One region of the Thioalkalivibrio sp. ALE12 genome, then DNA from elsewhere that is predicted to be linked to it. Evidence: predicted binding sites of a transcription regulator. Region 1 holds the regulator's gene; the other holds the start of a gene.
What was found. The regulator sigma-54, encoded in region 1, starts transcription at its own class of promoters, with help from an activator protein. The targets are predictions, from matches to a motif close to TGGCANGNTNCNTGCTT.
Positions count from the first base shown of each region.

Region 2: fliL (flagellar basal body-associated protein FliL) is a predicted target of sigma-54. The motif match lies at 1,787-1,803, and genes of this name have one in related genera.

Region 1 covers NZ_KB905909.1:32,351-37,880, forward strand. Annotated here, with positions in the region: gene rapZ (RNase adapter RapZ) at 1-383, opposite strand, end outside; gene hprK (HPr(Ser) kinase/phosphatase) at 391-1,422, opposite strand; gene F614_RS0108910 (PTS sugar transporter subunit IIA) at 1,474-1,941, opposite strand; gene hpf (ribosome hibernation-promoting factor, HPF/YfiA family) at 1,945-2,283, opposite strand; gene F614_RS0108920 (RNA polymerase factor sigma-54) at 2,300-3,781, opposite strand; gene lptB (LPS export ABC transporter ATP-binding protein) at 3,871-4,641, opposite strand; gene lptA (lipopolysaccharide transport periplasmic protein LptA) at 4,638-5,165, opposite strand; gene lptC (LPS export ABC transporter periplasmic protein LptC) at 5,146-5,530, opposite strand, start outside.
Region 2 covers NZ_KB905905.1:108,350-113,879, reverse strand. Annotated here, with positions in the region: gene fliN (flagellar motor switch protein FliN) at 1-243, opposite strand, end outside; gene fliM (flagellar motor switch protein FliM) at 255-1,229, opposite strand; gene fliL (flagellar basal body-associated protein FliL) at 1,240-1,737, opposite strand; gene F614_RS0100525 (flagellar hook-length control protein FliK) at 2,029-3,123, opposite strand; gene fliJ (flagellar export protein FliJ) at 3,189-3,635, opposite strand; gene F614_RS0100515 (FliI/YscN family ATPase) at 3,632-5,014, opposite strand; gene F614_RS0100510 (FliH/SctL family protein) at 5,011-5,530, opposite strand, start outside.

The DNA of each region.
Region 1 (5,530 bases):
TCGCGTTCGCGGTCGATGGCCTCCACCAGGGGCACGCCATCGCGCGCCAGCGGGTGACGCCGCCGGGTCAGGTGGTAGCGCCGCAGCAGTACGTCGCTTGAGGCCTGCAGGAACAGGACCTCCACCTGCAGGCCCTCCGCCCGTAGCCCGGCCAGCAGGCTGGCAAACCCCTTCAGGGCCTCCAGCCCGCTGCGCACGTCGACGCCCACCGCCAGATGGCGATCGCCCTCGGTGTCGTAGTGGCCCTGGCGCACCTGGCGAATCAGGTCCGGCAGCAGCGGCAGCGGGAGGTTGTCCACACAGAAATAGCCCGCGTCCTCCAGGGTGTGCAGGGCGACGGTCTTGCCGGATCCGGACAGACCGCTGACGATCAGCAGGCGCATGGCGGACTCAGCCCTCCGGGTCCGGGTTAGGGACGGTCGTGGCGGGCACGGCCCGGTGGTAGGGCGGCTCCTCGGCCTCGCCGCTCATCTGCCGGCGCTGGCGGGCGCGCAGGTCATCCCCGGCGATGTAGCCCTGCATGTGCAGCATGTGGTTGCGCACGGCGGCCTCGATCATCACCGCGATGTTGCGACCCGGCGCCACCGGGAGGCTGATCAGCGGAATCCGCAGGCCGAGGATGTCGATCTCGCCGCGGCGCCCGTTCAGCCGGTCGTCGGGGACCGGAGAGGGCTCGCCGTGATCGCGCAGGTCGATAATCAGCCGCAGGTACTTGCCGCCCTTGATTGCGGAGTCGCCGTACATCGCGCGGATGTTCAGCACCCCCAGGCCGCGTACCTCGAGCAGGTCCTGGAGCAGGGCCGGGCAGTGACCGCGCACGATGTCGGGGGCGATGCGCGCGAACTCGGGGGCATCGTCGGCGATCAGGCGGTGCCCGCGCGAGATCAGCTCCAGCGCCACCTCGCTCTTGCCGACGCTGGAGGCCCCGCTGATCAGGACGCCGATGCCGAGGATCTCCATGAACACGCCATGGCGCACCTCGAAGTGCGCCAGACGCTGCTGCAGGAAGTAGCGCAGCAGCGCGATGATCTCGTGGCTGCTGGTGCTGGAGCACAGGATCAGCGGCAGCGCCTCCTGCGGGGCATGGGGCATCTCCGAGAACGGGCAGGTGTCCTCGGCGAAGATCACCGCGGTGGTGCCGGTGCGGGCCATCTCCAGGATCAGGTCGTTGCGCTGGTCGTCGCTGAGGCCGGCGATGTAGCGGGCCTCGAAGTCCCCGATGACCTGGATGCGGTTGGGTCGGATCAGGTTGAGGTGGCCGGCCAGAGGCAGGTCATCCCCGTCCTCGCCGACCAGCTTGCGGTCGGGGGCGGCGTGCTCGCCATGCACGAAGCGCAGATCCAGGCGGTTGCCCATAGCCTGGATCAGGCTCTCCACGTTGATGTCGCGGGCAATCCCGCCTTCGCCCAGTGCCTCGTTCATGAGCAGGGCCGGCGGGGATCGGTGGCGTGGCAGGGTGCGGGGCGCACGGGATCAGCCCTCGCGGAAGCGGCGGACGAGTTCCTGTTCCAGGCTGGCGGCATCGCCGGCCCGGCGCAGGGCGGCAATGGTGTCCGGTTGCGAAAGCCCGCGCGCCAGCTGGGCCAGCAGGTCGAGGTGATCGCTGGTGGCGGCCTCCGGGACCAGCAGGGCGATCAGGATATCGACCGGCTCGTGGTCCATGGCGTCGAAGTCGACGCCGCTCTCCAGGCGCAGGACGGCCACGCGCGGAGCCTCGAGATCGGCCAGGCGGCCATGGGGGATCGCAACCCCATGGCCCAGGCCGGTGGAGCCCAGCTTTTCGCGCGCGGACAGGGCCTCGAAGATCGCGGTGCTGCCCGGTCCGCCGGCATCACCGCCGCCGGCGAGGAGTTCCGACAGGGCCTCCAGGGCCCGCTTCTGACTGGAGCATTCCGGCTCCAGGCGGATGCGCTCGGCGGTGATCAACTCGGCAATGGACATGGGTCAGGAGGCCTGCTCGCGATTGCGCTGGGCGCCCTCGGCCCGGTGATGATCCTTGACCTTTTCCTTGTGCTTGATCAGCTGGCGGTCGACCTTGTCGATCAGCGCGTCGATGGCGGCGTACATGTCCTCGTGGGAGGCCTCGGCGTGGATGTGATTGCCGCTGACCTGGAGATTCGCCTCGGCCTTGTTGAACTGGTTCTGGGTCTTCTCATGGGTCAGCACGACGTGCACGTCGATGACCTTGTCGAAGTGGCGTTCCAGCTTCGCGAACTTCTCGTTGACGTAGTCGCGCAGGGCGTCGGTGAGGTCCACATGGTGGCCGGTCAGGTTGATCTGCATGGTCGGGACTCCTTGGTTACTTGTGGCCGGTGGGCATGGAGGCCATCTGCCGGCGTTCGCTGGATGAAGGGATGTGCATCGCCTCGCGGTACTTGGCCACGGTGCGACGCGCCACATTGATGCCCCGGTCCGCCAGGATCTGGGCGAGCCGGGCATCGCTGAGCGGCTTGTTCGCGGGTTCGTCGTCGATCAATTCGCGAATCATGGCACGGATGGCGGTGGCGGAACACTCGCCACCGTCGTTGGTGCCGACGTGGCTGGAGAAGAAATACTTGAACTCGAAGACTCCGCGCGGGGTGTGCATGTATTTCTGGGTGGTCACCCGGGAGATGGTCGATTCGTGCATCTCCAGGATCTCGGCGATATCGCGCAGGATCAATGGCTGCATCGCGACCTCGCCATGTTCCAGGAAGCCTTGCTGGCGATGGACAATCGCCTCGGCAACGCGGAGCAGGGTGTCGTTGCGGCTGTGCAGGCTCTTCAGGAACCAGCGCGCCTCCTGCAGCTGGTCGCGCATGAAGGCACTGTCGCGGGCATCCGATACCTGGCGCACCATGCCGGCGTAGAGGTCGTTGATACGGATGCGTGGCGCGATCTCCGGGTTCAGCTCCACGCGCCAGCCCTCCGGGGTGTGGCGCACGTAGACATCGGGCACCACGTATTCGGAGGTGGCGGCACTGATCTGCGCGCCCGGTCGCGGGTTCAGGGTGCGGATCAGGTCCAGGGCGCGCGCCAGTTCGTCCGGGTCGCGCACACCCGACTGGCGTTGCAGGGCTTTATAATCGCGCTTGCCCAGGCTGTCCATGCCGTGTTCCAGGATCGCCCGGGCGGCCTCGCGGGCGGGGGCGTCCGGGGCCAGTTCGCGCAGCTGAATCTCCAGGCATTCGCGCAGATCGCGCGCGCCCACGCCCAGGGGGTCGCACTGCTGGATCCAGTGCAGGACTGCCTCGACCTCATCCACGCCGACGGGCTCTTCCTCGCCGCGGCTGATGGTCTCGGCCAGCGTCTCGAGGTCGCCTTCGAGATAGCCGTCGGGGCTGATCGCGTCGATCAGGGCCGCGCCGATGCGCTGGTCGCGCGGAGTCAGGTGGCTCAGGTGCAGCTGCCACAGCAGGTGGTCCTGCAGGCCCTCGCCGTCGTCGTCGCTGGTGTTTTCCAGCGGGTCGCGGTCATCCACGCCCTTGGGGGCGGGCGGCGGTTCGTAGATGTCGTCCCAGCGGCTGTCGGTGGTGAGCTCCTCGGGAATCACGTCATCGCTAGTGGTAGTGGCCTCCATGCGGTCGCCTTCCACCACCTCGCCCTCCGCGTCCAGGCGCTCGGCCCCGCCCATGTCGTCCTCGTCCTCCACCTGTTCCAGCATGGGGTTGCTCTCCAGCGCCTGCTGGATCTCCACCTGTAGTTCGAGCGTGGACAGCTGCAACAGGCGAATGGCCTGCTGCAGTTGCGGGGTCATGGTGAGCGTTTGACCCAGCTGAAGATTCAGGCCGGGTTTCAGCATTGGCTGTGCGGGTCGCGGGTGACCATAAGAGCGATCTTAAATGCTGCCTCGTGGTTTGTGCACCGGCGCGGGTTGTGCGCGTGCCGGAATCACAGGCGGAAATTCTCGCCGAGATAGACCCGGCGCACCTGGGGATCGGCCAGTAGCTCGTCGGGTGTCCCGGCGGCCAGCAGGCGCCCCTCGCTCAGAATATAGGCCCTGTGGCAGATCCCGAGGGTTTCGCGCACGTTGTGATCGGAGATCAGAACCCCGATGCCGCGCGCTGCAAGGTGGCGAATTACATCCTGGATATCGCCCACCGAGATCGGGTCCACCCCGGCAAAGGGCTCGTCCAGGCAGATGAATTGCGGGTCACCGGCCAGGGCCCGCGCAATCTCGGCGCGCCGACGTTCGCCGCCGGACAGCGCGATCCCGGGGCTGTGGCGCACGGTCTCGAGCTGAAACTCCTCGATCAGCGCGTCGCCGATACGCCGGCGTTCGTGGCGGTCCAGGCCGGGGCGCAGTTCCAGCACGGCCTGCAGGTTGTCCCACACGCTCAGGCGGCGAAAGATCGAGGCCTCCTGGGGCAGGTAGCCGAGACCGGCGCGGGCGCGCACGTGGATGGGCGCGCGGGTGATGTCGTGCCCGCCCAGGGTGATGCGCCCGGCGTTGGGACGGATCAGCCCGACCAGGCTGTAGAAGCAGGTGGTCTTGCCGGCGCCGTTGGGACCCAGCAGGCCGACCACTTCACCGGGTGCGAGGTCGACATCCACCTGGTCGAGCACGGTGCGCTGGCCGTAGCGCTTGGTCAGTTCGCGCCCGATCAGGCGATCACGGGCCTCGGCGGGTGCCGGCGCCGGGCTGGTGGCGGGTGCGTTCATTCGTCGTCGCGTGGCTGGATGGTGATGCGTACGCGTTCGCTGTCGCCCTCGCCGCGTTCGGCCTCGATCACGTCGGTGGTCAGGTCGTAGGTGATGCGCTTGCCGCGCGCCTCTTCGCGGGTGGTGATCACATGGGCCTGGTCGGTGAGGATCATGCGGTCCTCGTTCAGCAGGTAGTCGATGCGCAGCGCGGTGGCGATGCGCATCTCGCCGGTCTCGGGGTCGGGGGATTCCAGGCGGGCCGGCTCGCCGTGGGCCTCCATCTCGTAGGGGCGACGATCCCGGGTGCGCACGTAGACCGTGTCGGCCTCCAGCGTCATGTCGCCGCGGATCACGATCACGTCCCCGGTGTAGGTGCCCAGGCCCTGGCGTTCGTCCATCTCCGCGCGGTCGGCGGTGATCTCCACCGGCAGCGAGGGTCCCGATCCCTGCTGGCCCAGGGCCGGCGTCGCCAGCAGGGCGGAGAGGAGGCCGGCCGCCGCAAGCAGGCCCGGCAGGCGGCGGCTATTCGGGATCGGGGTCATGCGCGGGGTCCTCCTCGCTCGCCTCGCTGTAGAGCGAGTACACGTCATGGAACAGCTCTATGGTATCCGCTCGCGAGTCCACGCGCAGGCCGGTGCCGCGCTGGAACAGCCCGGGCTGGTTCAGGGTGGAGAGGGCGTCCGAGGTGGCGACCATGGTGTCTGTGGCGATACGTACATCCCGCGAGTCGATGACCGTCTGCACGCGTTCGCCGCGGGCTGGTTGTACGCCGTGGGTGGGGCCGACCAGGTCCAGGGTTTCGTCAGCCGGGCGGTGCAGGGCCGCCGGGGCGGTCCAGCGCCATTCGATACCGCCATCGGCGAACAGGTCGAGTTCCGGGTCATCCACCCACTGCGGCCCGTCGCGG
Region 2 (5,530 bases), on a different contig from region 1:
CCGCTTCTCGGCCTTCGGCGCTTCCTGCGCCGGGTCCTCGGACGCCCCGCCCTGTGCCTCGTTCAGCAGCGCGTCGGGGTCGGCGGCTGCCTCGCCATCCTCGTCCTTCTGCTCCGCCAGGGCGGCCGCCCACTCGTCGGCCAGGGCCTGGTCATCGGAACCGCCCTCCGTCTCCGGATTCTCGGCGGCGGCCTCCGCGTCGGGGCCGGGGGTGTCCTGTTTGGGATCGTCGGTGTCTGCCATGCTGCGGCCCTCTATCGTTTGATGATGCGTTCCGAAATCTGGATCGCATTCAGCCCATTGGATACGCCGAACTTCCCGCGGAACATCGGGATATCTTCGACCTGCAGGGAAATCTTCTCGGGGAGATCAACCGGGATGATGTCGCCCGGCTGGATATCCAGCAGCTCGCGCACGGTCACCTCGGTCTCGGCCAGGATGGAGCTGATCTCGACCTCGGCGGTCTGAATCTCCTCCTGGAGTGCGTGCATCCAGCGCTGGTCCACGTCGGAGCGGTCCGACTGGATACCGGTGTCCAGCTGCTCGCGTATCGGCTCGATCATCGAGTACGGCAGGGTCACGTGCAGGTTGCCACCGCCCCCGTCGAGCTCGATGTGGAACTCGCTGATCACCACGATCTCGGTCGGCGAGACGATATTCGCGAACTGCGGGTTGACCTCGGAGTTCAGGAACTCGAACTCCAGCTCCATGACCGGCTGCCAGGCCTTCTGCATGTCCTCGAACGCGCCTTCCAGCACGCCGTGCACCACCTTCATCTCCATCGGGGTGAAGTCACGCCCCTCGATGCGGGTGTAGTAACGGCCGTCGCCGCCGAAGAAGTTGTCCACCAGGATGAACACCAGCTTCGGGTCGAACACGAACAGCCCGGTGCCGTGCAACGGATGCGCGCGCACCAGGTTCAGGCTGGTGGGCACGAACAGCGAATGCATGTACTCGGAGAACTTGGTGATGCGGGTGCCCACCACCGAGATCTCGGCGGAGCGACGCAGCACGTTGAACAGACGGACCCGCAGGTGACGCGCGAAGCGCTCGTTGATCATCTCCAGCGTGGGCATGCGCCCACGCACGATCCGGTCCTGGGTGGCGAAGTTGAATTCGCGTGCCTGGCCATCACTCGGATACGGGTCTTCGGTCTCGACGTCGCCCTCGTCCACGCCGTGCAGGAGGGCATCGATCTCGTCCTGGCTGAGGATATCCGTCTGTGCCATGACGGGGCTCCTACTGCATCACCAGTTCGTTGAACAGCACGGCCTCGACCGCGTCCGGGGCATCGCGGGAACGCAGGATCCCGGCGATCGTCTCTTTCAGTTCTTCCGCCAGGGCCTCCTTGCCCGCGCGGGTATTGAGATCCTCGTAGCGCTGTTCCGCCAGGATGCCCAGGAGGTCGTTTCGGATTGCCGGCAGGTGCCGTTCGAAGGCCTCGGCGACCGCCGGGTCATGGGTCACCAGCGACAGTTCCGCGCGCAGGTAACGGATGCGCCCCGGGGCCTCGATGTTCACCGTCATCGGCTCGAGGCTGGTGTACAGCCGCTCGGGCGGGCCGGCTTCGACCTGCTCGGTATCGTCACCGTCCGCCATCAGGAAGAACCAGGCGGCCGCCGCACCGCCGGCTACGAGAAACAGGACGACCAGGATCAGGACGATCAGCTTGCCCTTCCCGCCCTTCTTCGGGGCGCCGCCTTCGTCGTCGTCCAGATTGACTTCCTTCTCTGCCATATCGCACCCGCTGTCCGGTAAACCGAGGATTCGTTCTCGGTACAGACCATAGCAAGGCTGATGCCAGAAGTCGTTTTAGTCTTTTTAATCCGTCAGTTACGGGTGGTCACTGGCGGTTTTCCGGGGCAAACGCGGGCGCGGAAAACATGAAGAACGTCAAGAATCGGCCGCCCGGCCGCCGTGAAAGACGGAATCTTGGCGGCACACGGGAACATGGGGGAAGCCGGCATAAGCGCAGGAACGGGCCTGCAGCCACGGCCGCAGGCCGCGGCTGCACCCAAGCACGGCCGGTCAGGCAAACAGGTCCAGGCGCCGGTTCAGCATGGAGAGCGTGCTGCCATCGGCGGCCTCGCGGTCCTCGGCCTCGGCGGCCTCGTCATCCGCCGCGAGCGCCGTCTCGCCGGCCTCCTGCTCCGCCTGCTCCTCGGCCGCGTGGTCGGACACGGTCGCATCGTCCAGCATCAGGCCGCTCTCGGCCAGGCTGTCACGCAGGCGCGGCATGGCCGCCTCCAGCACCTCGCGGGTCACCGGGTTGGCACTGATGAACTGGATACTGGTGCGATCACCCTCGACCAGCACACGCACATCCAGGCTGCCCAGTTGCGGCGGGTGCAGCTTGAGTTCGGTACGCCCGCCCTGCGCCTGGGCCAGCATGCGCACCTGGTCGGCCAGCTCCCGGGCCCCGTTGGGCTGCTGCAGGAGTCGTGTCAGATCGAGGCGCGGCAGCGCCCGCGCCCCGTCCGTCCCTTCGGCTTGCCCGAGCCCCTGGGCCGGCAGCACCCCGCTCAGGGGGTCGGGACGGCCGCGGCGCGCCTCGTCACCCCCCTGCCCCATCCACTGGGCGAGGATCTCCAGGACGTTGTCGCGGGCCATGCCTCCCTGCGCACCCACCACGTCGGGCTTCAGGGCAACCGCGCCATCCCGTCCGGCATTGGCCTGGGCCGCTTCGACGAACAGCCGCATGACCGCGGCCGGCAGCGGCTTCACCGGCAGGGCCCGCTCCTCGCCTCCTCCCCGGGCGGGGGTACCTTCGGCGCGGGGCACCTCGGCTCGTCCCGGTTCCTGGGTCGCAGCCATCAGCGCGGCGACCGGCAAGGCATTGCCACCCCCTTCGGGATCCGCGGCCAGGGGCTGCCCGTCCAGCAAGTCCTGGAGTCGCGCCAGCATCGCCTCCAGGTCCAGGCCTTCCAGTTCCTCGCCGGGAACGCCCAGGCTGGCCAGCAGCGACTCCATCTGGGGCTCCAGGATGGCCAGGAAGTCCTCGCCGTCCTGGCCCTTGAGGCGGCCTTGCAGGCCTTTCAGGTCGTCCAGGCCCTGCATCGAGCTGCCGCCCAGCAGTTGCAGCAGCGGCAGCATGCCCTGGCCCGTATTCTGTGTTGCGATCATTGCCGAATCCTCGGTCTGCCGGGGTCATCCCCGGGCCCTTGCCTCAATCGATACTCAGGGTCCATTCAAGAACCCTGCCAACGCGCGTCTGCCTCGCGCGCATGGGCCTGGCGGGTGGCCCACATATCCTGTTCCGTCTGCTGGCGCCGCGCGTCATGCCGCGCGGTCTCGGCCCGCCGGCGCTCGAGCAGCTTCTCCAGCGAGAGGCTGTTTCGATGGCGCTCCAGCCACTCCTGGCGCGCCGTCTCCACCTGGGACTCGGCCGCCTGGATGCGCAGATCCTGCTGCTCCAGCGCGGAGCGCAGCTGGTCGCGCATGCCGGCCAGCCACTTCAGCGCATTGGCATCGTCCGGCAGGGTTGCCTGCAGGTATTCCCGCTGATAGGTCTCCAGGCGCTCGCGTTGGCCGGCGATGGCATCCAGTTGCTGCAGCCGCTCGCCCAGCTGGCGCGTCGCCTCGCTTTCCTCGATCTTGCGCAGCCGCAGCAGGCGCTCCAGGCGCTTCGGGTTCATGCCGCGCCACCCCCGACTAGTGCCAGCAGATCATCCCGGGCGCGGTCGAAGCTGACGGCCTCGTCGCGGCCCTGCCCCAGATAGGCCTCCAGGCGTTCATGCATCGCCACCGCCTCGTCCAGATGCGGATCGGCGCCCTTGCGGTAGGCCCCCACCGCGATGAGGTCGCGATTGCGCATGTAGGTGGCGGCCAGATCACGAAAGCGGCGGGCCGCGCGTTCGTGTTCCGGAGTGATCAGTGACGACATCACACGCGAGACGGACGCCCCGACATCAATGGCCGGGTAGCGGCCTGTCTCTGCGATCTCCCGCGAGAGCACCACATGACCGTCGAGGATGGCCCGCGCTGCGTCCACGATCGGGTCGTTCTGGTCGTCACCCTCGGCCAGCACGGTGTAGAACGCCGTGATCGAGCCCCCGCCGACATCGCCATTGCCCGCCCGCTCCACCAACTGTGGCAGGCGCGCGAACACCGACGCCGCATAGCCTTTGGAAGCGGGCGGCTCGCCAATGGCCATCGCGATCTCCCGCGCCCCCTGGGCAAACCGGGTCAGGGAGTCCATCAGCAGGAGCACGTGCAGCCCCTGGTCCCGGAAATGCTCGGCCACCGCCGTGGCCACCCAGGCACCATGCTGGCGCAGCAGCGGCGACTGATCCGCAGGAACCGCGACCACCACGGTACGGGTACGCGACTCCTCGTCCAGGATCTCGTGGATGAACTCATTCACCTCGCGACCACGCTCGCCGATCAGGCCGACCACGATTACGTCCGCTGTGGTGTTGCGCGTCATCATGCCCAGCAGAACGCTCTTGCCGACCCCCGAACCCGCGAACAGGCCCAGCCGCTGGCCGCGCCCCACCGACAGCAGGCCGTTGATCGCCCGGATCCCGACATCCAGCGGCTCGCGCACGGGCGCGCGCTGCAGCGGGTTGATCGGACGCCCGGCCAGTGGCCCAAAATCATGGGTGCGGATCGGCCCCTGGCCATCCAGGGGTGCCCCGTTGGCATCGATCACCCGTCCCAGAAGCCCCTCGCCCACCGGGATCTGGCGCTGGTTGTCCAGCGGTTCGATGCGCGCCCCGGGCGTCAGCCCCGTCGCCAGTTCCTCGGGCATCAGGAAGGTGCGCTCGTTCTGGAAACCGACCACCTCGGCCGGCACCGGCTCTCCGGTTTCGCCGTGGATCAGGGCGCGCCCGCCAATCGGCAGGCGCAGACCCTCGGCCTCCAGCGTCAGGCCGGTCAGGCGCGACAGATGCCCCTCCGCCTGGGGTGGGTTGACCCGCTCCACGCGACCCCGGGACTGCTGCAACCGGTCCAGAAGCCCCGTGCTCAGACGTTCGCGGCCCTTGCGGCGCAGTTCGTCGATCGGAGTGCTCATGACTCCTCCGCATCCGGGCGGTCGGACGCCTGATGGGCGCTGTCATCCCGGGGCTCGGCGTCAGCGGCCGGGGCATACTCGCCGTTCCACAGGGCCTCGACCGCATGCTGCAAGCGCCGCTCCAGGCTCGCGTCCACGCTCGCCGCGCCCGCCTCCACCCGGCACCCGCCGCGTGCCAGGCCCGGATCCGGGACCCAGGTGATGCGCGCGTCCGCGCGCTCGGCGTAGGTCTCGACCAGCCCCTGGTCCTCCGGGTTCAGATGCACCCGCACCTCCTGGTTGCGTCCCGGCAACTGAGCCAGCGCGCCCTCGAGAACCGCCCGGATCTGCTCCGGCCGGGACTCCAGCTCGCTTTGCACGACCTTGCGCGCCAGGACCGTCACCAGGGCCAAAAGCTCCGGCTCCAGGGCGTCGGCTGCATCGGCCAGCGGATCGGCGAGACTGCCGGCCACCGCCTCCAGTGCGGCCACCGTCTCGCGCAGTTTCTTGTCCTCGCGCGCCCGGGCCGCCTTTTCC